One region of the Exiguobacterium sp. s80 genome, then DNA from elsewhere that is predicted to be linked to it. Evidence: riboswitches for the same ligand, from Rfam matches in the RefSeq annotation. Region 1 holds a riboswitch; each other region holds the start of a gene.
The links. Region 1 has a riboswitch for thiamine pyrophosphate ahead of KNP94_RS02850 (3-oxoacyl-ACP reductase). Riboswitches for the same ligand answer to the same signal wherever they lie in the genome.

Region 1 (7,645 bases):
TGCCATATTCGGCGCGGAAGGATAGCGGTTCCAAGACTTGATTGAGATCGATTCCGAAAATCGACAAGATGTTCCCCGTATCATTTGCGCCAATCAGTTGATTCGTCAATCCCTCTTTGACGGCTTCCGGCAACGTGACAGCCATTCCGCTGATGAAAAACAGGAGGAACACGAGGGTCAATTCCAATGTCGTCCACGAGACGTCCGTGTCCTGCATCAGTTCGACGAACGCCTGATAATCGGCAGACTTCTCGATTTGTTGGACGAGAACGGTCATGACACCGAACAGGACGAGAAAACCAATACAAGCGAGTCCTATACCAAACAAGATATTGCGTAACATATGCGAGCGTTCCTTTCGCTGTTGCCTCCGCTCCATAAAAGCGCCTCCCCTTGACTAGATTGTTTGTATAGTTATTCCTGTTCCAGGTGATTTGAAAACGAATCTTCTGCAGTAAATACAAAAAGTAGCCCGTTCATGACGAACGGGTTACTTCCCAGACGCCGAACTCCGATTGGCAGGAACGCTTACTTTACGATTTTTTTCACGTCCGACTGCCCCACCTGAGCTAAACCAAAATGTTCCCGAAGCGTAGTCCCTTGATAGGCTTTTCTAAACAATCCTCTTTTTTGCAGTTCAGGAACGATCAGGTCTACAAAATCCTCTAAGCTTGACGGGAGTGACGGCGGCATCAGATTGAATCCGTCTGCGATACCCATTTCAAACCAAAGCTCCATTTGATCGACGATTTCTTCCGGTGTACCTATCAGTGTCAGGTGTCCCCCACCAGCTGCCAGATAACCTAACAGTTCTCTTAGTGTAGGCTTTGTATCATCGATGATTTCAAGAATCGTTTTATAGCGTCCGACCGGTCCTGAAAACGCATCGACAGGCGGTAAGGACGGCACCGCTTTGTCAAGATCCCAATCAGAACAGTCCTGTTGCAAAAAGAAACTCAGTTGCTTCAAGGCATTCGCGACCGGTAATTTTTCATCCAGTTCGGCTTTCTTCGCCAGCGCCTCTTTCCGGGTTCGACCGACGTATGTAACCAATCCTGGAAAGATTTTAATCTGCCGCTCCGGTGACTCACTTTCTTTGATTTGTGTCTGTAGACTTTCCCGGAATGCTTTCGCTTGCTTTACATTCCACGACACCGAATAGACGGCATCCGCGTGCTTTGATGCAAGTGCAATCCCTTGGGCAGATGCACCCGCCTGCATTGCCACCGGCTTCCCTTGAGGACTACGCGGTGTAGACGAAGGACCTTTTACGTTGAAGTAGGTCCCGCTATGATGGATCGGTTGAATCTTTTCAGGATCAATTAACCGGTTGTCCGTCCGGCTCGAAAGGAAATCAGCTCGATCCCAGGATAAAAATAATTTTTCCATTACAGACGCAAATTCATCCGCCTTTTGATACCGTTCGTCCCTTGCAGGGAGCCTATCCATACTATGGTTTAACGCTTCCCAGTCCGTCATCGACGTCACCAGGTTCCAGCCGACACGCCCGTTCGTCACGTGATCAAGGCTTAACAGTTGTCTCGCCGCTGTATACGGATTTGAAAACGTACTCGATATCGTTGAAACTAACCCGATATGGCGGGTTACTTGAGAAATAGCGGTTAAATTGATTACAGGATCGAGCCAAAAGGCCGGTAGTTCAGTTGCGTTTGCAGCAGGAAAAGATTGATTGTCAGCAAAAAATACAGCATCCAGGCAGCCCGCTTCCGCTAGTTGAGCCAATCGCTGATAATAACCGCTCTCCCCGATTTCTTCAATCGCAGAATCCGGCATTAACCATGCCGCTTGATGATGGCCACAGCCGTACAATAAAACACCGATGTTTAACTGCTTCGTTTTCGTCATCTTTAGGTCCCTGACTCCTTTCTCCTGAGCGCTGACATCAGTTCATCGTCAATCCGCCATCTACGGTTAGATTTTGACCGGTAATGCCAGAGGCTGCTTCTGACGCTAAAAAGGCGACCAATTGCGCCACCTCTTCCGGCGTCGTCACTCTTTTTAACGGAGTTGATTGGGCAATTAAATCGAATACTTCAGCGGTCGTCACAGCACTGGCATCCGTCACTTTCAACAAGCCGCCGGAGACGACATTCACGTTTATGCCGTACTGTCCTAGCTCTGATGCAAGATTACGCGTAAAGCCGATCAACCCTGCTTTTGCCGTCGTATATTCGTGATAGGGAACTACCGGGTTTTGATACAGATTCGTGCCGATGCTGATGATGGTGCCGTTATTTCGTTCAATGAATTGCGGCAGAACACTTTGCACGACGTGGAACGCTGCTTTCAACGTGCCATCCAACTGTTTTTGATAATCTTCCCATTCCAAATCGATGAATGATTTTTGAGCGCGCGGATCGAACTTAAAATCGACTAATGCATTATTGATTACGACATCGATTTGTCCGTAATGAGCTGTCGCTGACTGCATCAATGTCTCGACGTCTTGTCGCTTCGTGACATCCGCATACAGGGCAATGGCATGTTCTGCACCGAGCTCATTTACGAGTTCCTCTGCCGCATCCTCGCTCTTATAATAATTAATCACAACTTTAAACCCGTTGTTCACCAATACTCTTGCAATTGTCGCGCCAAGTCCCCGACTGCTTCCCGTCACTAACACTGTTCTGTTCACTGTCTTCCACTCCTTCATCGTCTTTTGCAACTTAAATAGCGAAGTCGTAAACAAAAAAAAGCGCAACTCTCCAAAAGGAAAGTTGCGCACGTCTAAATAATCACATAACAAAAAACCGACAGACTGGTCTTCGCTGGTTTATTAGAGTCTACACTTCCCTACGCTAGTACGAACTAGTTCAGGTTCAAAGGGTTTGAGTATCTACTCATCTCAGTTTAGCAACACCCCTAGTGATTCTATTCAAGTTACCTTCACTTTAGCGGTCTTAGAAATATCTGTCAATAATGACAAGACAGTTTTATCGGTGTCTCTTCTGATTACGAACGAAAGCCTTGCCTCCGTCGACCGGAAGCAAGGCTCTTTTGAATTGCCATGATTTTTTTCTCTGTTATACGCCTTCGTACGCAAGCTCCATGATGTTCCGAAGTTCCGTCACGAGCGGCATTTTTGGATTCGCTGTCGTACATTGATCTTCGAATGCATCGACGGCCATCTTGTCGAGTTTTGCTTCAAAGTCGGCTTTTTTGATGCCTTGGGCTTTGAATGACATTTTGATGTTCAACTGTTGTCCGAGTTCTGTGATCGCTTGGATTAGTGACTCGACACCTTGTTCCGTCGTCGCTGCCGGTAGTCCGAGATAACGCGCGATTTCTGCGTACCGTTCATCAGCGATGAATGATTCATATTTCGGGAACGAAGCGAGTTTCGTCGGTTTCGCTGCATTGTAGCGGATGACGTGTGGCATCAGAATCGCATTCGTGCGACCGTGTGGCGTGTGGAACTCCCCACCGATTTTGTGCGCGATCGAATGGTTAATCCCGAGGAAGGCATTGGCAAACGCCATTCCGGCCATCGTTGACGCATTGTGAACTTTTTCGCGTGCTTCGGCATCGTCACCATTCGCATAAGCGCGTGGCAAGTAGTCGAAGATCATCTTGATCGCTTTTAGCGCCAGTCCGTCCGTATAGTCGTTCGCGAGGACGGAGACGAAGGCTTCTGTCGCATGTGTCAAGACGTCCATTCCGGTGTCCGCCGTGATTGATGCCGGGACCGTCATGACGAATTCCGGATCGATGATTGCGACATCTGGTGTTAATGCATAGTCAGCAATCGGATACTTGACGTTTTTCTCTTTGTCCGTGATGACGGTAAACGGTGTGACTTCAGATCCTGTTCCGGACGTCGTCGGAATCGCGACGAACTTCGCTTTGTTACCGAGCGCCGGGAATTTATAGGCCCGTTTCCGGATATCGAGGAACTTTTGACGTAAGTTCGAGAACGTTTCGTTCGGTTGCTCGTAGAAGAGCCACATGCCTTTCGCTGCATCCATCGCTGATCCGCCACCGAGGGCGATGATCAAGTCCGGTTTGAAGTCGCGCATCGCTTGCGCTCCTGTCTGAACCGTTGCAACCGATGGATCCGGTTCGACTTGGTCGAAGATCCGGTAGCTGACGCCTGCCGGTAAGTTGCGGATGACTTTATCCGCGTAGCCGAACTCGACCATCGCTTGATCGGTGACGATCAACGCACGTGAGACATCTTGAATCGATTTCAAGTATTGAACTGAATTTTTTTCAAAGAAAATCTTTTCCGGTACTTTGAACCACTGCATGTTCACGCGTCGTCTCGCCACCTTCTTGACATTGAGTAGATGTTTCGCCGTTACGTTTTCAGAGACGGAGTTTTTCCCGTAAGAGCCGCAACCGAGTGTCAGTGATGGTGTCAATTCGTTATACAGATCACCAATCCCACCGTGTGCTGACGGGCTGTTGACGAGAATCCGGCAGGCTTTCATCCGCATTCCGAATGCCGTCATCAAGTCGTCATTCGTCGTGTGGATGACTGCCGTATGACCGAGGCCACCGATTTCAAGCATCCGTTCGGCGACATGGAACGCATCTTCCGTTGACTGGACGCTATACGCACCAAGGACAGGGCTTAGTTTTTCGTGTGAGAGTGGTTCTTCTGAGCCGACTTTTTCAAGTTCTGCGACGAGCATGACGGTGTTGCTCGGGACGTCGATGCCGGCTTTTGCTGCGATCCAGGTTGCTGGTTTCCCGACGATGTCGGCATTGACGGCACATGTATCGGTTTTGATGACGAGCGCTTCGAGACGTTTTTTCTCATCTGCTGTACAGAAGTAGCAACCGAGTGCTTCCATCTCCGCCCGAACTTCCGCGTAGATTTCCTGATCGATGATGACTGCTTGCTCCGATGCACAAATCATGCCGTTATCAAACGTTTTGGAGAGGACAAGGTCACTGACGGCACGTTTGATTTTCGCTGTTTTTTCGATGTAACACGGGACATTCCCCGGTCCGACACCGAGTGCCGGTTTTCCTGTTGAATAGGCTGATTTGACCATGCCGGCTCCGCCGGTCGCAAGGACCATCGCGATATCCGTGTGGTTCATCAAGACTTTTGTTGCTTCGAGTGACGGTTGTTCGACCCACTGGATACAGTCACGCGGTGCGCCCGCTTTGACAGCCGCGTCACGTAATGTTTTCGCTGCTTCGAGTGAGCAGTTTTGCGCTGACGGGTGGAAGGCGAAGATGATCGGGTTTCGTGTTTTAATCGCGATCAACGCTTTGAACATCGTCGTTGATGTCGGATTCGTCACAGGTGTGACGCCACAGACGACACCGACCGGTTCTGCGATATATGTTAGTCCGTTTTGAACATCTTCTTCTAAGATGCCGACCGTTTTTTCTTCACGGAGACTGTTATAGATATATTCTGTCGCAAACATATTTTTAATCATTTTATCTTCAAAGACACCACGTCCTGTTTCTTCTACGGCGAGTCGTGCCAGTTCAACGTGACGTTCGAGACCGGCAAGCGCCATGTCACGGACGATCGTATCGATTTTCTCTTGATCAAATGTTAATAATTCTTGTAATGCGGTTTGACCTTTTGCGACGATTTTATTGATCGTTTGTTCGACAGGTGATACGTCTAGTTTGATTTTTTCTTTGACAGCCATGTTTGGTTTCCTCCCTATTTTGGAACGAATCTGAGTCTGCATTTCCTTACTAGATGTTAGGAATGCCAAGCTGATATTCAATAGTTTGTGCTTTCCTTCACAAATCAATCATACCGCCTTTTTGATGATTTGTGCATGACCATCCTGTGAACTATTTCACATCATTGAAAACGTTCTCATTCTCAAAAGGTGTTGTCGGACAAGGCATCCTTTTTGAATCCCTCGCCTGTGACTTTTCTCACAGGACCTGTTTTCTTTGCTTGTCTGACGGACGAAACATCGTGTAATCTATTAAAAGATACATATTTATTTGTTTTGAAGGAGGAAGTTTCATGACAATCGTCAACCAAATGCTTGCGTTCAACGAACAATTCGTCGAAGAAAAACAATACGAACAATTCATCTCGGATAAATTCCCCGATAAAAAGGTCGTGATCTTAACGTGTATGGATGCCCGCTTGACGGAACTCCTCCCGCACGCGCTCGGTCTAAAAAACGGCGATGCGAAGATCATTAAAAATGCCGGGGCCGTTCTGTCACACCCATTCGGTTCCGTCATGCGCTCGATCCTCGTCGCCTTGTACGCACTCGGTGCAGAAGAAGTCATCGTCATCGGTCACCACGACTGCGGCATGAGTACGATCGATCCGGCAAACATGATTGCCGAGATGGAAGGACGTGGCATCAATCCGCAAGTCTTGCAGACACTCGAAGCCTCCGGCGTTGACTTGAAGCAATGGTTACGCGGATTCACGTCAGTCGAAGAAAACGTCGGCCATTCCGTCGGTCTGATTAAAAACCATCCATTGTTACCACCGGGCACGAACGTCCATGGACTCGTCATCGACCCCGGGACAGGGAAACTCGACCGCGTCGATTGCTAAACTTGTCCTTATATAGTAGAAAGAAGGTACGACCGACACCGGTCGTGCCTTTTTATGTTTTTTTCTTGACAGCAAAAAGAACGGTCTGTATGATACTTTAGTATAGTACAGTGATACCAAAAGAAAGCGTGGTTTTATAGTTATGTTCAATGCTGTTGTTTTAGCCGTTATCCTTTTATTTGTCTTAGCCATCTTCCGTGTCCACATCGTCCTCGCGATGGTCATTAGCGCTCTCGCCGGTGGTTTACTCGGCGGTCTTGGTTTAACGAAAACGATCGAAAGTTTCTCAGGCGGTCTTGGAGCCGGCGCAGAAATTGCCCTCAGTTATGCCTTGCTTGGTGCGTTCGCCGTCGCCCTGTCGAAAACAGGTTTGCCGGACGCCCTCGCACATAGCTTGATTGCTCGCTCAAAAGGAAGTGCCGATGCGACGTCGGTCAAGAAGTTAAAAGGGTTCATCATGTTCGCGATTTTATTACTCGCAATCAGTTCACAAAACGTCTTGCCGATTCACATCGCCTTCATTCCGATCATCATCCCGCCGTTACTCGGTCTGTTTAATGATTTGAAAATTGACCGGCGCCGGATGGCCATCATCATGACGTTTGGTCTCGTCACACCGTATATGTTTTTACCAATCGGTTTCGGTGATATCTATCTCAATCAGATTCTGTTACCGAACTTACAAGAAAACGGGATGGACACCGCTGGCGCATCAGTCATCAAAGCGATGGCGATTCCGGCGCTCGGGATGTTGTTCGGATTGTTACTCGGTTTATACAATTACCGGAAACCGCGTGAATATGAGATGCGGAACATCGCACCTGACGATTACGAGATTCCCGTCGTCACGAAATCCAAATTATTACTGAGTTCAATTGTCGTCATCGCGACGCTCGTCGTCCAGTTGACGACGGAATCGATGATCATCGCAGCGACGACCGGCCTCCTGCTCTTCCTCGTGTTACGACTCGTCCGCTTCAGCGAAGCAGACGATGTCATCACACGCGGTATGCGGATGATGTCGTTCATCGGATTCGTCATGATTTCAGCGAATGGCTTCTCAAACGTTTTACGTGAGACAGGTGATATCGAACCACTCGTTGAAAACTCAAAATCGTTAAT
Region 2 (7,645 bases), 270 kb from region 1:
GGGACTCGGCAAAACGATTCAAGCCATCGGTTATATCGAAACGCTCCCGAGTTCACGTGTCTTGATCGTCGCCCCGGCGTCACTCCTCTACAACTGGGCAGCAGAGCTGCACCGCTTTGCCCCGACACGCACCGTTCGTGTGCTCAGCGGGAGTCGTGCGTCGCGCTTACGACAGCTCGAAGACTTGCCGGACGACGTCATTCTCATCATCTCCTACCCGTCGCTCCGGCTCGACATCAAAAATCATCAAACGATCCATTACGATTGTATCTTTTTTGATGAAGCACAACATCTGAAGAATCCACGGTCGCAGACGACGGTCAGCTTAAAACAACTGTGGGCGACGCGGCGGTTTGCCTTGACGGGGACGCCGCTCGAAAACAAGACGCTTGATCTCTGGTCAATCTTTGACGTCGTCTTCCCGGCACTCTTGCCGGACCGGCAACGGTTTCTCGACTGGTCAGCACGGGACGTTCAACAATTCGTCGAACCGTTTTTGCTGCGCCGGACGAAAAAAGATGTTTTGCAACAGTTGCCGGCGAAACAAGTCGTCCATCAGTACACGGAACTGACGGCGGCACAGAAAAAACTCTATGCCGCCCACTTGGCAAAGTTACAGCTCGAGACGTTACAGCATCTCGATCAGTCAAAACCGGAAGAACGGATGAAGTTACTCGCCGGATTGACCCGGCTCCGGCAAATCTGTTGCGATCCCCGGTTGTTCGTCGAAAACTACCGTGGTCGGTCGGCGAAACGGGACCGGTTGCTCGCCTTGATTCAAGAAAAACGGGCAGCAGGCAAACGGATCTTAATTTTTTCACAGTTTACAAAAATGCTCGATTTGATTCGGGACGACCTGCATGAGTTGCACCTCCCTCATTTCGAACTGCGCGGGGATACACCGATTGCGGAGCGTCTCGAACGCTGCGACCGTTTTAATGCAGGCGAAGTCGATCTGTTTTTGATTTCACTGAAGGCGGGCGGCACCGGACTGAACCTGGCGACGGCGGATACTGTCATCTTATATGACAGTTGGTGGAATCCGGCTGTCGAACAGCAAGCGGCTGACCGGGCACACCGGATGGGACAAACACAGACGGTCGAAGTCATTAAATTAATCACGAAAGGCACGATCGAAGAAAAAATCATCGAGCTGCAGGAACGGAAAGCGACACTCGTGACGGACATACTTGAACAACCGGCGTCACTTGCGTTATCGGTCGATGAGATGGTTCAATTGCTTGAATAAGAGGAAAGGCACCGATTTCTTAATAGGATGTAAACCGTTGCTGCTCTAGGGAGAACAGGTTTCTGGCTATCGTTTTTTCGCCGGTTGATGTTTAGCTTTTAATGTTACGGGGGTATAACTATCATAGCACCGCATCAGCGAGTTGCTTTTACAACCACATGTTTCTCAATATCAGCGTAATGACCTGGGAGAGAAATGCTAACCACTCACTTCGATCTTCATTTTTATGAAATCAATTTGAAATAGCATTCGATGCACCGTCTTGATCCGGAACGATTCGTTCCACTCCTTTCTTCATTACCTTTTGAGGGCTATACCAAATTCAAGGGGGAAATGAACATGTCAGTAACATTAAAAGTAGAAGAACGCGAAGTACGCCCACGCTCACTTAGAAAGCAATTACGTCATGAAGGAAAAGCTCTTGGTGTTGTGTATGGTTACAAAGTGGAAAGTACACCGATTGCCTTTGACGAAAAAGCATTGATCAAAGTCGTTCGCGAACATGGTGAGAATGCACTTGTTGCACTTCAAATCGGTGGTAAAAAAGTCAACACACTGATCAATAAACTCGATATGGATATCTTCACACCAACAATCAAGCACGTTGAATTCATCGCTGTTAAAATGGATGAAGAAACAGAAGTCGAAACAGATATCGTCCTCGTCGGCGAAGCGGCTGGTGCAAAACTTGGTGGATATCTTTCACAAACACTCTTTAAAGTAACAGTTGCAGCTACACCAGATAAATTACCGGAACGCGTCGAAGTCGATGTGACAAATCTTAACCTCGGTGATTCTCTATCGGTTTCGGATTTACCGGAAGAAAAAGAATACCGTATCGTTACGGAAGGTGACATTCAAGTCGTTGCCGTCGTCGAATCGACACTTGAAGCGGATCTCGAAGAAGCAGATGCTGAAGAATCAGCTGAAGCGACAGAAGAGGTTTCTACTGAAGAACACACGGAAGAAAAAGAATAATTTTTCTTACCCTCCCCTCGCGGAGGGTTTTTTTATCTGTATTGACAACTGTCAGTAGAGTCGGTACAGTAAATAGCGTACACATTATATGCACATCCACTAGGGGAGCCCATTGGCTGAGACGATTCACTTCGGACCCTTTGAACCTGATCTAGTTCATACTAGCGTAGGAAAGTGGAGCGGTAATTCGTTCAATTTTTCTGCATGTTTGCAGATTCAGCGACCGCTCTCTTTCATAGAGGGCGGTCTTTTTGTTTGTCTGGTGGTTGTGCCAAAGGGAGATAGGAACATGAACAGTTGGAAAATGAAAGAAATCATTGTCATGATGATGTTGTCGGTTGCTTGCGGGGTACTCTACTTAGGGTGGTCGACATTGTGGTTACCGATTTCCGCGATCTTCGGACCGGTCGGATCGAACTGGATGTTCGGGATTTGGGTCATCGCGAGTCCGCTTGTCGCCTACATCATTCAAAAGCCCGGGGCAGCACTGATTGCAGAAGTCGTCGCCGCGGCTGTCGAATTATTCACGGGGAGTCACTTCGGATTATCGGCCTTATTGATTGGTTTCGCTCAAGGAATCGGTGCCGAAATCGCTTTTGCCCTCTTCGGATACCGGAAGTTCAACACAATGACGTTAGTTCTATCCGGAATGTTCGCCGCAATCGGTAGTATGGTCTATAGTCTTGTCGTCAATGGTTTCGCCTACTATACGACGACGACACTTCTGTTGACGTTTTCCCTTCAACTCGTCAGCGGTGCATTGCTCGGTGGATTACTTGCGAAAGTCATCGTCGATGCGCTCGTCAAGACAGGGACGTTGAACGGTTATGCGATCGGGCGTAAGCGGCGGAAGCCGGATGCAGCATGATTCATTGTAACGACTTGTCTGTCCGCTATCCGGGGCAACATGACAACGTCCTGCACAAGGTGACGGTGACGCTACACGAAGGGGAAACGACGTTGCTCGTCGGACCGAGCGGCAGTGGGAAAACGACGTTTTTACATGTTCTCGCCGGTTTATTACCTGACGCGATTGAAGCCGATGTCAGCGGCCACTGCAAAACGAATGGGACGGTCGGAATCCTTTTTCAAAATCCGGACGACCAGTTCTGCATGCAGACCGTCGGAGCGGAAGTTGCCTTTAGTCTTGAAAATCGCTCAGTCGACCGCAGTCAGATGGATGACCGGGTTGACGCCGTACTGGCACATGTCGGCCTTGATGTGCCGCTGACGACACCGATTATGCAACTGTCAGGAGGGATGAAACAACGACTCGCCCTCGCCTGCGTCCTAGCCCTTGAGCCGGATATTCTATTGCTTGACGAACCGACGGCGCAACTCGATCCGGCAGGACATCGGGTTTTGATGCAGCTGATTGAGGAACTCCATCACGACCGGACGTTGACGCTCGTTCTGATTGAACATCAGCTTGACCGCTGTGTGACGTTCAGTGACCGGGTGCTCGTCTTCGATCACGGCGGAACGATTTTACGTGATGGTCCGCCGCTTGATGTCTTCGGTCAGCATCGCGCTGAACTCGAACGACGCGGCATTGCAACACCGCTCCTCTACCCGTATGAACTGGAAACCGTGCCCCCCGCTTCTTCCCAGGCGGGGCGGTTACGAAAAACGAATAACATCCGTCCTCCGGTTCGGCACGACACGACGTTCGCGCTGACGCGCACCGCGATTAGCCGGCGTAAGCAAGTGATTGTCGATAACCTGTCGCTTGCAACACACGCCGGAGAATGGATCATGGTCGTCGGATCGAACGGTGCCGGGAAAAGCACGTTGCTCGAAACACTGGCGAAATTGATTCCGGCGCAAGGCGGTACGGTCCGCTTGTTCGAAAAAGAACTGCGGACATGGAAAAGTCGGAGCTATTACCGACACGTCGGATTCGTCTTTCAACAGCCAGAGCTCCAATTTCTCAAGCAGACGGTCGAAGACGAGCTCGTAATCAGCATGGATGCACCGACGCCGGAGCGGATTGAAACGGCGTTGCAATCCTACCGGTTAACCCATGTCGCCCGTCAGTCGCCCCTCGCCCTGAGCATGGGTCAAAAGCGACGGCTCAGCGTCGCAACGATGTTGTTAGAACCAAAAGACGTCCTGTTACTCGATGAACCGACGTTCGGTCAAGATGCCGAGACGACAAGTCAACTCATCGAGATGTTCGAGCAGGCGCGATTAAACGGGACGACGCTGATCATGGTGACGCATGACATGGAGCTGGTCCACCAGTATGCCGACCGGGTCCTCGTCCTTGGTGACGGGCGACTTCAGTTCGACGGCACACCGGACACTTTGTTTAAAGACGAGACGTTACTCGAGCATAACCAACTCTCTCGTCCGTTATCGTATTTGTATCAGCAACTCGAGGAGGTGAAACGTCGTGCAGGAAAACGACTCCCCGCTCGCACGTATTAATCCGGCACTCAAGCTCGGTGCCCTCCTGTACGTGATGGTGCTCTTGATTGCGGCACCGACGTTACGCGAAACGATAGCCTTACTTTTACTCGCTGCGGTCGGATTGGGCTGCTCCGGTTGGTCACTGTTGACGCTCGCCAAACGGGTCTCCCCCTACCTCGTCTTGTTCTTGCTGACATTTTGGATGATGGCAGCCTTCGGAAAAGGCAGTACGGAAGTTTGGTCATTCGGTTGGTTTCGCGTCACGGAAGAAAGTATCGGTCACGCCTGGTTGATCGCACTGCGGATGCTCGCCTTCGTCTTCCTCAGTTTGACGTTCATCGCGACGACCGACCAAACCCGGTTCGTCATGAGCCTGATTCATCAGTGCCGCCTTCCAGACCGTCTCGCATACGGCTTTTTAGCAGGGATTCGTTTTATTCCGATCTTCCAGCAGGAAATAAGAACAATCCGTCAAGCACGGCGTGTCCGCCAACAGCACTCGATTTGGCCATGGCAGACGTTTTTCGCCATCAGTTTACCGCTTTTTACGAACAGTATCATCCGTTCGGAACAAATCGCGATTGCGATGGAAGCGCGTCGGTTTCAGGCCGAGCGGACGTATTATGTCCGTCCGGTCGTGACGCGTCACGATCAAGTGTTTTTTGCTCTCGTTTGTCTCGTGGCGAGCTCGCTTCGGATTGTCCTATGACATTCATTAGATTAACGCAGACGGATTCAGGGAATCATAGTTTCGGAAGCAGTTAATTTAAAGAAGTAGGTGAAGGTTTGAAACGAATCGTATTAGTCGGGGCAGGTCATGCCCATTTAGAATGTATCAAGGAAGGAACGCATCCGGATGTTGAATGGATCGTCATCAACCCGTCCCGTTATCAGTATTATTCAGGAATGTTCTCCGGTCTTGCGGACGGCACGTATCGACTCGAGGAGACCCGGGTCGATGTCAAAGCACTCTGTTCTCTTCACGGAAAGACATTGATGGAGGACCGTGTCACGCGAATCGATCCGCAAACGAAACAAGTTTTCTGTCAGTCAGGCGAAATCATTTCTTACGACGTCGTATCGTGTAACATCGGTTCGAATGACTGGAATGTCTCAGATGCGACGTCACGCGTCACGATCAAGCCGAATTATCAAATCGATCAGGCGCTCCGTCAGTTTAAAGAGGCATCGTCGCCCGTCATCGTCGGGAGCGGTGCTGCTGCAATCGAGATGGCCGCCTCATTCCAATCGGACGGTTGTTCGGTCACACTCGTCCATGATGAACCGCTCCTCGCAGGACACCCGGCAGAAGCAAGCATCCTTGACCGGTTGGATACGCTGGGCGTGACACGCATCGTCGACCGGTTCCTCTCTCTTGATGAGCAAACCGTCCGGCTCCAGTCGGGTCAATCATTCAAAGCGGATGCCGTCCTGTTTTTAGGTGGCGCGTCAGCACTGGATCTGTTCAAGGCATCCGGCCTCTATTGTGACGACCGCGGATTTTTGCTCGTCCACGAGACGTTCCAGTCGCTAGAGGACCCTTCTCTGTTTGCCGTCGGCGACTGTGCGACGCTCGCCGCATATCCGAACACACCGAAGAACGGTGTAACCGCCGTCCGGCAAGCACCGGTCTTGCATGAGAACCTTCTTCGTTTCATCAATCAGGAACGTTTGCGGACGTTCCGGCCGCAAGCGCGTTACTTGACGATTCTTTCGATGGGACATCAGCAAGGGACCTTGCTTTACGGACGACACTATCAGACGAATCATTTGAGCTGGCGTTTGAAACAATGGATCGATCGCCGGTTCATCAAAAGTTATACAACATAAGAACTCGAATTTCGAATGAACTGGGTGTTCGGTTCAAGGCGGAACGTGCACTAAGGTGTCTGCATGTGGAACCTCCTAAAACAGAGAGGTATTCATTCCTCAATCTAGACACAAAAACAGCCATCACATACTTGCGATGGCTGTTTCAGACTGTAGACAACGTGCTATCAGGAAATCAAGCGTCTTTTTTCGTTACTTTCCTCGGGCGAGGCGCAAGCCGTTGCTCCTTGATCCTAACGGACAACGAGCAGGGTCTTGCCTGCCTCTGAAAGTGCGTTAAAAACGCACTTTTTCCCGTAGGAGTCAACGAAACGTGACGCTTTTTAGGGAATACCGTGAGATAAATCCAAATATGCAGACGGTTTAGAGCGTAATCTGTCTTGAATCGCTTAGAACTGCGAACGATTGCCGCTTTGAATACGAGGTGAGACAGGAAAGCGCATCTCGATATAGCATTTTCAGGCTTCATAACCGTTTAGCTACAGCTTTAACAGCCATCGCATACTTGCGATGGCTGTTTTTCGTGTCTTTGATTATTTTAAGAAAGCAAGTAACGTATCGTTGAATTTTTCGCGTTCATCGAGTACCGTCCCGTGCCCACTCTCTTCAAATGGTTCAATCCGTGAGTTCGGGATTCCTTTTTGCATCTCTTCCGCAAATTCAAACGGACAGACTTTATCTTTTTTGCCATGAATGATTAACGTCTCGACGTCAATCTGCGGCAATTCATTCCGTAAGTCTTCGTCGCGCAAGGCGATTGCCGATAAAATCGTGCCGTGAGAAGAGGCTGCGACACTTAAGTTGTGGAACCATTGTGTCAGCGGTTCTGAATGGTCTTGTTCAAAGAAGATTTTTCCGAATCCTTCAAGCATCGCCGGACGGTCTTTTCTCGTATCGGCAATCAAGTCATCGACTTCGTCTTTTGTCATCCCGTACGGGTACCCTTCCCGTTGCGTGAAGACCGGAGCTGCAGCACCCGCAAGAATCAATTTCGAGATTTTGCTCGATCCGTGGTTGAGCAGATAGCGTAACGCAATCCCGCCCCCCATTGAAAAGCCGAGTAACGCTGCGTCTTTCAGTTCGAGCTGCGTGATGACTTGATCGATGTCAGATGCCATCGTTGCATAATCATATCCGCTGGCTGGAGCATCCGATTTGCCATAGCCGCGGTAATCA
Region 3 (7,645 bases), on a different contig from region 1:
TGGACGCGAAAGAAGTTCAACAAATCTTGATTGCGCAAGAAAAAGCAATCGCGGCAGAAAAAGCGGCACGTGAACGTGAAGCACGGATTGAAAAAGAGCGCAAAGCACAAGAAGCACGAGAAGCAAAAGCCCGTGCTGAAGCTCAAGCAGCACAAGCAGCAGCCGATCAGGCAGCGGCAGAAAAGGCAGCAGTTGAGCAAGCTGCAGCAGAAAAAGCGGCAGCCGAGCAAGCTGCAAAACAAGCAGCGCGTCAAAAAGCAACAACGAATTCAACAAAACAATCAACGCCGACACCAGCGCCTGTAACACCAAAACCAGCACCAGTAGCACCGAATCCAGCTCCGGCTCCAGCTGCATCTTCAGCATTGTTCATTCATCCGACAAGTGGTGCGACTACACAAGGATACGGCTCAGCAAGTGGTGAAAATGGGTATGGATTCCATAATGGAATCGACTTTGGTGCACCGGTTGGAACACCAATTGTCGCAGCAGCAACAGGAACTGTCATTACGGCTTCTAGTAGTGGTCCTTACGGAAATCACATCATGATTGCTCACCAATTGAACGGAAAAACGTATACGACGGTTTACGCGCACATGAGTTCATTGAATGCGCGTGCAGGACAACGTGTCAGCCAGGGACAACAAATCGGTGCACTTGGTAGCACGGGTAACTCGACTGGACCACACCTACACTTCGAAATTCATGTCGGTGGGTATATCTACAGCGGAACAGGCCCTGCAAATAGTGTTAATCCTATGTCAATGTTATAAAATCGTAAAAGAACCTCTACATTGTAGAGGTTCTTTTTTATACAGTTTGAATAATTAGTTGTTATATTACAAAATAACGTTTTCATTTGAAATGTAAATGAAATTTTTCTGAAACTATTACGGTGCTATAATCAATTTCAGATAGTTTCACTACGGAACAGGACTTCAAAAATCGAATTCATACATAAGCGAGGAACTCACATATGCTAAAAAAGTTATTTTCTACCGTACTATTAGGGACGTTATTATTGACGAACACCCCAATCACTCAAGCGGCTACAATCAAAGAAAAGAAAGCAGATAATGCAGCTGAACAACGTAAACTAGAAAAATCAATCAAAAAACAAGAATCTAAAATTTCAAAAGAGCAACGTCAAATCAATGCGATTGATGCAGCAATCAATGAAAATATTTTTCGTGTCTCAGAAAAAAATAAACAGATTCGTCAGTTGAATGAACGAATTGAAGAGCTTGAGGCAGACATTATCCATTATGAAGAAATGTTAAAACGCCAGGAAGAGCTGTTAGGAGACCGCCTTCGTGTGCTTCAAGAAAATGATGGGAATTCGATTAAATGGGAAGAAGTCATTTTTGGTTCGAAAGATCTTGGCGATCTCTTTAGTCGTGTGATGGCAGGGAAAAAAATTGCTGAACAAGATGACAAGATGATTTCTGCTTACCTTGAAACGCAAAAAAAATTAGCTGATGCTAAAGCGACGCTTGTGGATAAAAAGGAAGAGCGAGTGAAAGAAAAAGAAGCCCTTTTGGTTCAAAAAAAGGAACTCAACCAGCAAATGAAAGCACGTAGTGCAACCTTAAAAAAATTACGTCAAGGTAAAACAAAATTTACGACAAAACTTCTGAATGCGAAAGAACTTCAAGCGACATTAGAAGCGCAAGAACGTGCGATTGCGGCAGCAAAGGCAGCAGCAAAGGCAGCAGCTAAAGCAGCAGCGGAAAAGGCAGCAGCTGAAAAAGCGGCAGCGGAAAAGGCGGCGGAGGCGGCGGAAAAAAATAACGCCGGGACGTCTAAGAAGGTCGTAAGTGCTACGCCAGTCGCTAGTGTTCCGAGTGGTTCGGCGCAGTTCGTTCGCCCTGCGTCAGGAAGTGTTTCACAAGGATTCGGACCAGCGAGTGGTGCGAATGGGTATACTTTCCATAATGGTGTCGACTTTAGAGGGTCAGTCGGATCATCAATCGTCGCAGCAGCTTCAGGAACGGTCATCACAGCAGGAAGCGGTGGACCGTACGGAAATCACGTGATGATTTCACATTTCTTGAATGGGAAAGTGTATACAACAGTTTACGCGCATATGAATTCATTATCAGTTCATGCTGGACAAACGGTCTCGCAAGGGCAACAAATCGGTACGCTCGGAAATACGGGAAACTCGACGGGCGCACATCTTCATTTTGAATTGCATATTGGTGGTTACCAATACAGTGCGACAGGACCAGCTAACACAGTTAATCCATTAGCATACTTATAAAAACGAGCTTCGGCTCGTTTTTTTTATGGCGCTATGCTACAGTGAAAGAGAAATTTAAATCATGAGCAACTAGGGGAGCTGGAGGAATCTGGCTGAGAGGAAAACCATTCTGTTTTCGACCCTATCACCTGATCTGGATAATACCAGCGTAGGAAAGTTGAGATTGAAGACATGAATAAGTGACCACACTCGTTGGTTTTTCATGGCGTCGTCTGCTTTTTTACAGCGGACGGCGCTTTTTTTCGTTCCGCTTTCTCCTTGTGCTCTCATAGAAAGTGAGGTCTATCGATGAAACATGTACTGACGATTGCTGGATCAGACTCTAGTGGTGGAGCTGGAATTCAAGCCGACTTAAAAACTTTTTCTGCTCTTGGGGTTTACGGTATGAGTGTAATTACTGCTATCACAGCGCAAAATACGTTAGGCGTACAAGCAGTTGAAGATGTATCACCAACGCTTGTCGAAGCCCAGTTGAACTCGATTTTTAGCGATATTCGTGTAGATGCCGTTAAAATTGGGATGGTCTCGAATGAAAAAACGATTCAAGTCATTGCCAAATGTTTGAAACATTATCAGGGACCAGTCGTCTTAGACCCCGTGATGGTCGCAAAAGGGGGGCATGCGCTGTTAAGGAAATATGCTGAACAAGCATTAATGGAGCATTTGATGCCGCTTGCAACCTTGACGACCCCGAATATTCCGGAAATGGAACGCATGTTAGGGCAAGCGATTTCGACAATTGATGAAATGAAGCTGGCGACGACGGAATTCGCACAAAAACGAGACATCGCTATCCTGTTAAAAGGCGGTCATCTTGAAAGTACGGATGCCTCGGATATTTTATACACGGAAGGGATGCATCATCTGTTTCAGGAGGCACGATTAAAACGCCAGCATACACATGGTACTGGATGTACATTGTCTTCCGCGATTGCGGCACGTCTTGCGCTGGGAGATTCCCTGAAGGATAGCGTGATTTATGCTAAACGGTACGTAACTGAAGCAATCCGGCATGGATTTGCCTTAGGGAACGGAATCGGACCGACACATCACTTTTATGACATTTGGAGGGAAACGGATGCTTACAACCATTCATGATAAAAAACCATTAATTCATCATTTAACGAATGCGGTCACGATTAATGAGTGTGCCAATATGACCCTTGCGCTCGGGGGTTCACCTGTCATGGCGGAAGATATCCTAGAAGTCGAGGAAATGGTTGGACATGCAGATGCTGTCGTTATCAATATCGGGACATTGAACGCAGCTTCACGAGCGTCGCAATTGTTGGCAGGTCAAACGGCTAACCGATTGAAGAAACCGATTATTTTAGATCCAGTCGGAATGGGGGCGACGACACTTCGGACACAATTCACGAAAGAGTTACTCGAAGCAATTCATTTTACGGTCATTAAGGGGAACGTCTCTGAAATCAAGACGCTCATCGGTCAAGTCGGACGTTCAAAAGGAGTCGATGTCGCTTCCGGAGAGACATTAGATTTTCAAGTCGTCCATGAGTTTGCTGGACGGCTCGGGACGACTCTCGTCGTAACGGGACCGGTTGATTTCATTACAGACGGCAAGCGACAAGTAAAACTAACCGTAGGAACGCCACGACTCGGACACATTACAGGGACAGGTTGCATGACGGCATCGCTCATCGGAACCCTACTTGGAGCAGGGTATGATGCATTCGAAGCAGCGACCTATGGGACGTATTTAATGGGAAAAGCGGGTGAAGTCGCAGATGAAGCAGCGGGACTTGGTGATTTCCGGATGGGGTTGTTCAACGCAATCAGCTTAACTACAGAAGAAAGTTTGAAAGGGGTATTGACCAGTGGAGAATGATTACACGGTTTATGCGGTAACAGATCGGCGCTTTCACCCGGACGTTGCCTTGATTGATGCGGTCGAAGCAGCAATAAAAGGTGGCGCGACGATGGTCCAGCTTCGTGAAAAACAGGCGCAAGGGAAAGAATTTCTCGAACAAGCGAGTGACTTGAAGAAAATGATGTCTCGTTACGGCGTCCCACTCATCATCAATGACCGGATTGATATCGCACAAATCGTCGGTGCAGGTCTGCATATCGGGCAAGAGGACATCCCTTTGAAGGAAGCACGTAAGCTGTTACCGGAAGCCACGATTGGGGTTTCTGTTTCAACCGTTGAACAGGCAATCGAAGCAGAGCAAGACGGGGCAACTTATCTTGGCGTAGGGTCGCTCTATCCAACGGCGACAAAAGACGATGCGAGTCAGATGACAAACGAAACACTCCAAGCGATTCGCCGGGCTGTTTCCCTTCCTCTCGTCGGGATTGGTGGAATCACACATCATGTGGTGCCCGACTTATTCGAGATGCTTGAAGGATATGCCGTCGTCTCTGCCTTATTCGCAGCACCAGATATTGAACGTGCGGCACGAGAGTTCAAAGAGGCGGTTCAGACTGCGCGTCAAATAGTATCAGACCGGGTATAATCACTGAAGAGGTGATGTACGTGAAATGGCAAGTCATTCGCTTTCGGGGAGGCTGGATTCGGTATCGAATCGAACCACAAATCATTCGAATCGACAACCGTGGAAAGTATCATTTAGGTTGGAAATTGTTTCCCTATCCGAATCGTTATGCATTTGAATTGGCGGTTTTGTTAAAAAACAAACACCAACAACGATATAAACGGCCGCTGTTGATTAAAACGGCATCCATCGCTACGGAAATCTGGGGCCATACACACCTCGATTTATTTTATCGAGTGATGTTACAAGTACCGTTACCACGCTTCCTATCGAATCGATATAAGGAGCGATTGCGAAATACAAGTATCATCGATATCGGTGTACGGGCTGTCGATACTAATCGAATCGTTTGGGATATCGGGAATCGATTAGGGGGATGGGCAGTTTTTCGTACAATCCAAAAAAAACATCGGAAATGAATCTTCACCTCGCGAATCATCGTAGTCATCTTACTTGCATTTGTTGTTTTAGGATGGTGCAATAGTTTGGAGGAGAGGTGAAGACAGTGGAGGCACCACGCTGTGAGACGATTGCGATCGATAAAAAACGTGCGACTGAAATTGGTCATGCCGTTGAGAAAATCCCGACGCTTGAGATTGGGAAATTGTTTAAAGTGTTATCGGACGCAACGCGTCTACGAATCGCTTATGCATTGACGGTCGAGCGAGAACTTTGTGTTTGTGACGTATCGGCATCAGTTGATTGTTCGATTGCGACGGCTTCGCATCACTTAAGAACGTTATTGAAACAAGGTCTCGTCAAATATCGTAAAGAAGGAAAAGTTGTCTATTATTCACTTGATGACCATCATGTCTCGTCGTTAGTTCATTTGGCAATGGAGCATGTGAATGAAGGAAAGGCTTCTTCTTGAGAAAAATATAAAAAACGCACCGCAGTCCGATAAAGAACTGCGGTGCGTTTTTTAGCTTTTTCACGAAGCTAATCGTATGAAACAACAGATTATTTGATTCGATGGAAGAACGTGATGGTCACACTGATGAGTAGAAAGGCTAAAATGGATAGACTAAAGCACATCCGTTTATAGGATGCTGTCACGAGCGCCGTATTTTCGAGTTCTTGATCTAATTCGGTATACAATTGATCTTTAACTTGAGCAAGATCTTCAAGAATGGTCTGCGTGGTCTGCGTCGATTGTTTCGCTAAAGCGGTAGCTGCCTGTGAACCGTTTGTTTCATAAAGGCTGAAAACGGTTTCGATTTCTTTTTCCCATGCATTGTTACGGACCAATAAATCTTTAATCGGTACAGGTGTTTCGTTCGAAGCATTGAGCACACGGCGTAAATCATGAATTTTGGTCGTGCAGAAGTAGTATTGTTCAATGTAGCGGTCGTCTTCATAGAGCAATAGGCCGCGAACGGCATTTGCCCGATCCCGATTGTATTCGACGAGTTGGTCGACCTGTTTAATCATCGGGATGTTATGGGCGTGCATCTCTTCTGTCATTTTTGAAATGGTACGATAACCTGTCAAGGCATAGATGAGAGGAATCGAAGCGAACAAACTGACTAAAAGAATGAGAGAGATGCGGTAGCGCCAAAGTTTATTCATGCAATCATTCCTTCGTAAGCTAACTGGTAATGTCATTAGCTTAACCACTAATTCCCAAAAAGTGAAGAGTTATCTATTTTTTAGGGGAACATCTTTTGGTTACGGGGATCCAATCGTTTTATATTTTGAGATGAAACCTGAAGCGATACCAAACGTAGACGTATATGATGGGTCAGCCTTCGTTTACAAAAAACAACCCACCTCATGACAGGGGGGTGTCGTTTCATCGTGTGCGGTTCATTTAAAAAGAGTAGGAATGTTCTTTGTAATTTCCGAAGACGGTATGAATCTCAGAGAAGGTGACGAAGGCATTAGGTTCGACAGAAGAAACAATTTCCTGAAGACGAACGATTTCATTATTCTGTACGACGACATAAACCATCTTCTTTGTCCGGTTGGAATAGCCACCGCGCGCATCGAGAATCGTGACACCACGACCAAGTTCTTTTGTGATGACGTCGTTGATTTCATCTGCTTTTTCACAAATGATAATACATTGTTTAGAAGCAGAGTAAAAACTATAGACCGTTTGCAACGCCTTGGCGCGAACGAAGCTCATAATTAATGCATACATAACATGTTTTAAGTCGAAGACTAGCCAAACTAAGATATAGATCACTAAATCCTGCATTAAAAAAATACGCGGGAGCGGCCAGTTATGAAAGCGGGCATAAAAGAACTTTCCGAGGATGTCGAGTCCACCTGTCGAAGCGCCGCCAAAGAAGATTAATGCCATTGCGAGTCCGGAAACTAACCCTGCAAAAATGGAGGCGACGAGAGGATCGTTTAATGACTCAGGAACCACTTGTGTTGGAATCCAATCAATTAAAAATGAAGAAATAAGGACGATAATTCCTGAAAGTAGCATGAATCGTTTTCTTAAGAAGCGAAAACCAAGTAAGAAAAGCGGGATATTCAAGACAAGTTGGGTCAGTCCGATAGGCGTATTGAACAACTCTTGGAAAATAAGTGTGATTCCCATGATGCCGCCAGATCCAATGTCATTTGGAGATAATAAAAGGCTGATATAAAGGGAGTAAAGAAGTGTACCGATTAAAAGGAAACTGATTTTTTCTGTTCGTTTTTTCTTGCTCGTTTGTTTAGTCTTCATTGTGATTGATGAGAAATCCTCATGCTCCTCCTTTGTAAAGTATCTGCCTGCAAGAGTACGCCTATATAGCATTAAATTCAACCCCTCAACTGAAAAATATCGTAAAAAAAATGTGACGCGGGTCGAAAGGAATTGAGTGAATTGAAAAAAATCCTTTTATTTTTATGCTGTGCGCTCATTGGATTA
Region 4 (7,645 bases), 270 kb from region 1:
GAAACTCGAGATTCGTATAGTCGAGATCGCGCGCAATCGCTGTACATTCTTCGATGACTTCTTTTTTGAGATCAAGTCCGGTCACTTTCAAGTCGAAGCCTTTGACGACACTTAAATAATGATACAAGGCAAACGTCAAGTACGATTTTCCACAACCGAAATCAAGAATCCGTAACGTTCGGTCTGTCGGTAACGCGGAAATACTATCTTCGACGAACTCCAGGAACCGATTGATTTGTTTAAATTTATCGTACTTTTGCCGTTTGACTTGTCCGTCTTCCGTCATGACACCGAGTCGGACTAAAAACGGAACGACGACACCATCTTCAAGGAGATGACTTTTTTTACGGTTATGCGACAGTTCTGCTTGCAGGGGTGACTGTTGCGTTGTTTTTAACGATACTTTCATTTTTTTGGATAACTGGAACTGAACTTCTTCCGTCTCGAAACGGAATAAAAATTGACGGAATTCCTCCATCAATCCGTCGAGTCGTTCTAAAAATTCATCAACCGACAAATTTTCGTGTTTAATTATCCGTTCATATTGAAACTCTAACTGGATTGCATACGTATCTTTCAATAGAATCGGTTTTAGTTTGATTCTTCGAAGATCATTCGACTTTTGGCGCGGACCACTAATCGTTGCATGCACGAGAGCAGCAGCCTCGAGCTTTTGAGTGAGTAATTCTTTTACTTGGTGTAATTCCACTGTAGTCCCGTCCTTTTCTGATTGTTCTTTCGAAACTGTAGCAAATTCCACCCTATTCGACAAGTAAGGTATCTTCATCATTAAAGGAGGAACGAACGATGTTCAAAAAACTTTTATCACAAATCGGAATCGGTGCCGCCACAGTCGATACACGACTCGACAGCGAACGCTGTGAGCCAGGCGGACAGATTCACGGAACCGTCCATATTAAAGGCGGCAATGTCGACCAAGAAATCGATCGGATTTATTTAGCGTTTAATACACAATATAAAGAAGAAGTCAGGGACAGCACGACATTTACGACGTTCACACTCGATCGTTTTTCGCTAAACGAAGCCGCCTTTACGATTGAAGCAGGTGTCGAACGCGAAATTCCGTTTACGCTTCAAGTACCATTCAATACGCCGCTCTCGGTCAGTCAATCGAAATCATGGATTGAAACGGGTCTCGATATCGCCCAGGCGGTCGATCCGTCAGACCGGGACGCCATCATCGTCCAAGCCAATGACCTCCAATCCGTTATCTTAGAAGCGATGGAAGAACTTGGCTTCCGACTCAAGAAAGCGGACACGGAAAAACTTCCCGGGCGTTACCGGAAGGATTTACCGATCGCCCAGGAACTCGAGTATTCGGCACGCAATACGTACTTCGCCCATAAACTCGATGAAGTCGAACTCATCATGCTCCAAGACCGTACCGGCATCGACATCGTCTTGCAAATCGACCGTCGTGCCCACGACTTAGGTTCGCTCTTCAGTGAGATGGCGGGTGCGGATGAGACGATGACGAAGCTATCCTTATCGAACCACGATTTGATGGACCGAAACGCCGTCAAACAACAATTAAACGATTTGATTGAACGGTACAGCTGATTTCCTTACCAGAATTTTCATCATGCCTGTAATCCACCAACAAAAAAACCTGAGCGATTGCCATGACTTTCTTTACGAAAGCTGAAAATTGCTCAGGTTTTGTGCAGTCTGCCGTCTGATCGCGCTGATCAACAGCGGCTAAAGCTGTACTTATCGTTTCGTTACTTTTGGTTGACGCGTAACTTGTGTAAAGAGACGTTCAAACGTTTCTTCCGTCCAGCCCATTTCCCAAAACATCAATTCGTAATAACAGCTTCTGACGAAATGGTGTTTCATCCGTTCCCGTTCTGCTTCAGTCGCTTGCGCCGCCAAAGCATCCAGCCGGTCGACCTGTTCAAAGACGACCCGTTCGAACCATTCCGAGCTGTATGTTGCAATCCACTGTTGATAAATCGGTGACGCCGGTGACTTCGTCAACAGTTGTTGTCCGACTTCATAATAAAGCCAGTAACACGGTAAAATCGCTGCAATCGTTTCCCCGAGTGTCCCCTCGCTCGCATGATGCATATGTGAGACATAGGCATACGCAGTCGGTGCCGGTTCGAACGCTGCTAAATCCGCTTCCGTAATAGCGAGCGGTTCAAAAAACGATTGATGGAGTGATAGCTCAGCCGCATAGGTCGATGTCGCATGTTCCGCGAGTTCCGCGATCGTCGCAAAATCCGTTGCCTTTGAGGCGGCCCGGGCTTGAATTTTTGCGAAATGTTTTAAGTAATACGCATCCTGCATGACATAATGTCGAAATTTTTCGAGCGGTAACGTCCCGTCACCAATGCCTGTGACGAATGGATGGGAAAAACTGCTGTCCCAATATGTTTTTGCGGCTTGCCGAATTTCTTGACTGAATTTCAACCTAATTCCCCCTTTTGTTGAATCAAAAAACGCCACACCCTACGAACAGGGCATGACGTGAAGAGACAACAAGAGAGATATTCACGCCACTTCCCTCCGTAAGTCCAAACTTAATCAGGTTCAAAGGGTCCGAACGTCTTCGTCGTCTCAGTCGGCCTACCGACTCCCCTAGTGGTCATTATTTAATTCCTCTTCACTATATCATTTTTTCAGTCACATGATCAGGATTTTAAATGAAATGTAGTATAGGATTAGGGACACGAGGTGGGCGGTTCATTCCGCCTCAAGACCGATTCCGTTCTGGGAGACGTCACTTACAATGAAATTAGCACCTGATACTACCTACTATACTCGGAGGATTTATACTATGAATAAAGCAACAAAAATCATGACCACGACGCTTTTAGCGACAAGTTTACTTCTACCGACTGCTGCTTCAGCAGAGCAAGTCGTCGATAAAACAATCATCACGCTTGGTGAATCGCTCGGGGCAAAGGATAAAGCCTGGGTACTCGCCCGATTGAATGCGCCGGAAGGCATTACGCCCGTCATCGCCACGGCAGCGGATGAAGAAAAATATTTAGGGAAAAACGTTCCCCAATCGCAACTCGGCGGCAATATGTACTCTTCCGCAAAAATCGAACTCGCTGAAAAAGGCGACGGTTTATCTGTCGCGACCGAAAACATTACCTGGGTAACAAAAGACATGTACTTGAACGCGCTCGTCACTGCAGGCGTAACGGACGCCGACATCACAATCACTTCCCCTTATAAAGTCACCGGGACCTCTGCTTTGACGGGGATCATGAAAGCATACGATCAAACGTCGGCTGAGACCGGCATTAAATTGACGGATGAACGAAAAGATTTAGCCCAACAAGAGTTATCGGTCACTTCCGATGTCGGAAAAACGGTCGGGACGGACAAAGTCGCCGAACTGATGAATGAAATCAAAGCAGAGATCGCCAAACAAAAGCCGGAAACCAAAGTCGATATCGAGAATGTCATCATCCAAGTCATTCAAAATAACAACATCCAGTTGTCGGACGCCCAAATGGAGCGGTTGACGTCATTGTTCAGTCAAATGGAGAAAGCTGACTTGAACTGGGGACAAATCGAGACCGGATTAAAGGGTGCCGGGCAAGATATCCACGCGTTCGCGACCTCCGAAGAAACGAAAGGATTTTTTGCAAAACTGTTTGACGGCTTAAGTAAGTTCTTTAACTCGATTTCCGGACTGTTCAAGTAACTGAAAACGATTTCATTTTCAGTTCAAAACATGGTAAACTAACTTTATCGAAACGAAAAGGTGGTGTAAAAGATGGGTTTTGCTGCGTGTAAGCAATGGTTGATGGAACAACTTTATCTGTTGCGCGCGATTTTTCATGAAATGGCGTTCTAAAGGACGAGTCTGCCCTTTTCTTAGGAACATCCATCTGAAAAATAAAGCAAAGCGCACCTTTTACGGTAAACGGAGAGCGCTATTTGCGTTCTCCGTTTTTTGATGCGCATGAAAGGAAGTTACTGATCATGATTTGCGACATCCAACACCTGACAAAACAATTTGGGGGAGCATCCGTCTTAACCGATGTCTCGCTCTATCTTAAACAAGCTGACCGCATCGGATTGATCGGTCGAAACGGAACCGGAAAAACCACGTTACTGCGTTTAATCGCGCAACTCGAAACAGCGGACAGCGGAACCCTTTATCTCAAAAAAGGACTTTCCATCGGTTATTTGGCTCAAATTCCACAGTTCGCAGAAGAATTGACGGGCCTTGATGTTCTCTGGACCGCATTTGCCCAAATCGTCGCCTTACGGACGACGATGCATCAGCTTGAACAACAAATGGCAAGTGCTGACCACCTGGACGATGTGCTAAATGCGTATACGCGTGTGACCGAACAATTCGAACAACAGGACGGTTACCTGCTCGACTCGAAAATCCAGCGCATGATTAACGGACTCCACCTCGATGCCTTGCTGACACGTCCCTTTTCTCAATTAAGTGGTGGCGAACAAACGAAAATCTGCCTCGGCCGGATGCTGCTGGTGGAACCAGACTTGTTGATTCTCGACGAACCGACGAATCACCTCGATCTCGCAGCAATCGAATGGCTCGAACAATTTTTAAACAGTTATCCGGGCGCTGTCATCATCGTCTCGCATGATCGCGTGTTTCTTGACGCAAGTGTCAACTTGATCGCTGAACTTGAAGATGGTGAACTGACAATCTACCCAGGAAATTATTCGGCGTACACGGTCGCGAAAGAACGCCTGCTCCTCGAACAATTCCACGCCTACACGGAACAACAAAAGAAAATCAAACAGATGAAGGATGCGATTCGGCGCTTGCGCCAGTGGGCAAATGAAGCCTCTCCGCCAAGCGAAAAACTGTTCCGAAAAGCAAAAGCCATGGAACGGGCACTCGAACGGATTGAGCGACTCAAACGGCCGCTCCTGGAAAAAGCGGTGCCTGACATCCGCTTTTCGTCGCAAGGGCAACTCAGTCAAATCGTTTACCGTCTTGAGGATGTCACGCTTTCCGTCGCCGGCCGGAAGTTGTTCGCGTCGCTCGATTTCGAAGCCGCGGCACGTGACCGGATTGGAATCGTCGGTGCGAACGGAAGTGGGAAAACGACGTTATTACGTGTCTTACTTGGACAACTCCAGCCGACGAACGGACGTGTCACGCGTGGTCCGTCAAATCAGGTCGGATTTTTATCGCAACACGTCGATATGCCGGGTGAAGAGCGACTGATCGATTACTTCCGCTCACACGTTTCGGCGGACGAAGGAACAGCTCGCTCCCTGTTGGCCCGTTTCCTCTTTTTCGGTCCACGTGTCTTCTTACCGATTACTGCGTTAAGCGGCGGGGAAAAGATGCGCTTGATGCTCGCGATTCTTGTCCATTCGCCGCTTAATGTCCTGATTCTTGACGAACCGACGAATCACCTCGACATTGAATCCCGCGAGGCGCTTGAAGAAGCACTCGAGCACTTTGACGGAACGCTGATTGCCGTATCGCACGACCGTTATTTCTTGAACCGACTCTTCTCGAAAACCTATTGGCTAGATGACACGACAGAAATCTTTCACGGTTCTTACCAATATGCTGCCGAAAAACGACATGCCCGGTCAATCGTCGAATCAGCGGCACCCACGCCCCGCGCTACCCGGACGCCGGTAGCCGGGAAACATCCGGCTTTAAATGCAGGCGAACTCGAACAGCAGATTCAACAGCTAGAGGATGAGGTGGCTTTACTCGATACATCACTCGCGGCGACACATGATTATGAAGTCCTCACGACATTATTCTCAGAACGAGAACAGCTCGTTAGTCAAATTGATGACTTCTATGAAAAATTGTTGGCAGTCGATCACTAATCAAAAAACGCATCATTTCACCACCGCTGCTTCATTAAGTGCGGTGGTTTTTTAAATTAAAAATGCTTTGATGACGATCTGTTTTTCTGAACCCGAAAAAATATATTTTAAATATTTTAAAAGAAAGTTTCGAAAAAAAGCTTGCAAGTTGTCTGAAAATTCGTATAATTCAACTTATAGCTATTATCAGTTTTTAGCAAAAACACTTTGGGAGGAACTATCACATGGATGCATTTCAACAAGCTGTACAATCGGGCGTCGATTTCGCCAACAACATCTTATGGTCTTATATCTTAATCGCCGCTTTAATCGGAGTCGGCATCTACTTCACCATTAAAACGAAGTTCATCCAATTCCGTTACTTGAAAGAGATGTTCCGTGTCACACTCGATAAAAATGAAAAGACAACAGATGATGAAGGTCAGAGTATTACATCCCTTCAATCATTCTTCATCGGTGCCGCGACTCGAATCGGTACAGGGAATTTGGCCGGTGTTACGATCGCTGTTACACTTGGTGGACCCGGAGCGGTCTTCTGGATGTGGATGGTCGCCCTCCTTGGTGGAGCAACAGCCCTTATTGAAAGTACGCTTGCTCAAGTGTATAAAGTACGTGATACAGGCAATAACGCTTACCGCGGTGGTCCTGCTTACTACATCGCAAAAGGATTGAACAACCGCGTCCTCGGAATCATTTTTGCAATCTTAATCGCCGTCACATTTGGTCTTATTTTTAACTCGGTTCAATCGAACACGATTGCCGCTGCTTTTGACAACGCCTTTGGAATCGACAAAATGATCGTCGGTGGGATCTTAGTCGTTCTTACAGGTCTCGTCATCTTCGGTGGTGTCCACCGTGTCGCGAAAGTTTCAGCAATCGTTGTACCAATCATGGCGTCACTCTACTTGATTGCTGCCATCTTTGTTGTCATCACGAACATCACTGAACTTCCAGGGGTTTTCGCAATGATCTTTAAGAGTGCATTCGGTATCGACCAGGCTGTTGGTGGATCTGTCGGTGCTGCAATCTCGCTCGGTGTTAAACGTGGTCTCTTCTCGAACGAAGCCGGTATGGGTTCTGCTCCGAACGCTGCTGCTGCCGCTGAAGTTTCTCACCCAGCAAAACAAGGATTCTTACAAACACTTGGTGTTTTCCTTGATACGTTGATCGTCTGTACAGCAACAGCGACAATCATCTTACTCAGTGACAGCTACGCTGCCGGTAATGGTGAAGGTATCGCCATGTTACAAAATGCGCTTTCTGAGCAACTCGGTGCCGTCGCACCAGCCTTTATCGCAATCAGTGTCTTCTTGTTCGCTTTCAGTTCAATTGTCGGTAGCTACTACTACGGTGAAACGAACATTGAATTCATCAAGAAAAGTAAATCAACTGTCTTTGGCTTCCGAATTGCTACGATGGCATTCGTCTTCATCGGATCGCTCCTCAGCCTCGGAATGGTTTGGAGTTTCGCCGACCTCTTCATGGCCGGTATGACATTAATCAACTTAACAGCCATCTCGCTCTTAGGTGGAGTCGCAATCAAAGTCATCAATGACTACCAAAACCAACGTAAGCAAGGTCTTGATCCTGTCTTCTCTGCTAAAGCATTAGGTATCGAAAATACCGAATGTTGGGACGATGAAGAAGAAGCGCGTCCAGCTGCTGGTGAAGCACCACCTGTCGCACGACGGTAAACATTTCTTTTCTACTAAAAACCTTGGAGGCGCGTTTAATCGCCTCCAAGGTTTTTTTGCTGCGCTAGGATTATCTTGGTCGTGAGTTGGGAAAATAGGAACAGAGAGTCACTAAGGAGGAATTGAATGTG

Region 2: linked by a shared signal. The riboswitch ahead of KNP94_RS04475 (ECF transporter S component) and the one ahead of KNP94_RS02850 (3-oxoacyl-ACP reductase) in region 1 are both predicted to bind thiamine pyrophosphate.
Region 3: linked by a shared signal. The riboswitch ahead of thiD (bifunctional hydroxymethylpyrimidine kinase/phosphomethylpyrimidine kinase) and the one ahead of KNP94_RS02850 (3-oxoacyl-ACP reductase) in region 1 are both predicted to bind thiamine pyrophosphate.
Region 4: linked by a shared signal. The riboswitch ahead of tenA (thiaminase II) and the one ahead of KNP94_RS02850 (3-oxoacyl-ACP reductase) in region 1 are both predicted to bind thiamine pyrophosphate.

Annotation. Positions count from the first base shown of each region.
Region 1 is NZ_JACSMP010000001.1:557,153-564,797, reverse strand. It holds gene KNP94_RS02860 (hypothetical protein) at 1-379, opposite strand, end outside; gene KNP94_RS02855 (LLM class flavin-dependent oxidoreductase) at 529-1,866, opposite strand; gene KNP94_RS02850 (3-oxoacyl-ACP reductase) at 1,904-2,656, opposite strand; TPP riboswitch at 2,795-2,895, opposite strand; gene adhE (bifunctional acetaldehyde-CoA/alcohol dehydrogenase) at 3,045-5,639, opposite strand; gene KNP94_RS02840 (beta-class carbonic anhydrase) at 5,972-6,523, shown strand; gene KNP94_RS02835 (Na+/H+ antiporter family protein) at 6,666-7,645, shown strand, end outside.
Region 2 is NZ_JACSMP010000001.1:827,500-835,144, reverse strand. It holds gene KNP94_RS04485 (DEAD/DEAH box helicase) at 1-1,249, shown strand, start outside; gene KNP94_RS04480 (50S ribosomal protein L25/general stress protein Ctc) at 1,589-2,227, shown strand; TPP riboswitch at 2,319-2,417, shown strand; gene KNP94_RS04475 (ECF transporter S component) at 2,517-3,095, shown strand; gene KNP94_RS04470 (ABC transporter ATP-binding protein) at 3,092-4,657, shown strand; gene KNP94_RS04465 (energy-coupling factor transporter transmembrane component T family protein) at 4,623-5,348, shown strand; gene KNP94_RS04460 (NAD(P)/FAD-dependent oxidoreductase) at 5,426-6,469, shown strand; gene KNP94_RS04455 (alpha/beta fold hydrolase) at 7,003-7,645, opposite strand, start outside.
Region 3 is NZ_JACSMP010000005.1:114,091-121,735, reverse strand. It holds gene KNP94_RS10840 (murein hydrolase activator EnvC family protein) at 1-773, shown strand, start outside; gene KNP94_RS10835 (murein hydrolase activator EnvC family protein) at 977-2,263, shown strand; TPP riboswitch at 2,325-2,435, shown strand; gene thiD (bifunctional hydroxymethylpyrimidine kinase/phosphomethylpyrimidine kinase) at 2,552-3,361, shown strand; gene thiM (hydroxyethylthiazole kinase) at 3,342-4,112, shown strand; gene thiE (thiamine phosphate synthase) at 4,102-4,740, shown strand; gene KNP94_RS10815 (hypothetical protein) at 4,755-5,198, shown strand; gene KNP94_RS10810 (ArsR/SmtB family transcription factor) at 5,285-5,650, shown strand; gene KNP94_RS10805 (CHASE3 domain-containing protein) at 5,740-6,348, opposite strand; gene KNP94_RS10800 (YitT family protein) at 6,590-7,459, opposite strand; gene KNP94_RS10795 (hypothetical protein) at 7,592-7,645, shown strand, end outside.
Region 4 is NZ_JACSMP010000001.1:282,607-290,251, reverse strand. It holds gene KNP94_RS01485 (class I SAM-dependent methyltransferase) at 1-709, opposite strand, end outside; gene KNP94_RS01480 (sporulation protein) at 808-1,581, shown strand; gene tenA (thiaminase II) at 1,732-2,433, opposite strand; TPP riboswitch at 2,508-2,613, opposite strand; gene KNP94_RS01470 (DUF1002 domain-containing protein) at 2,801-3,682, shown strand; gene abc-f (ribosomal protection-like ABC-F family protein) at 3,964-5,820, shown strand; gene KNP94_RS01460 (alanine/glycine:cation symporter family protein) at 6,045-7,514, shown strand; gene KNP94_RS01455 (diacylglycerol/lipid kinase family protein) at 7,643-7,645, shown strand, end outside.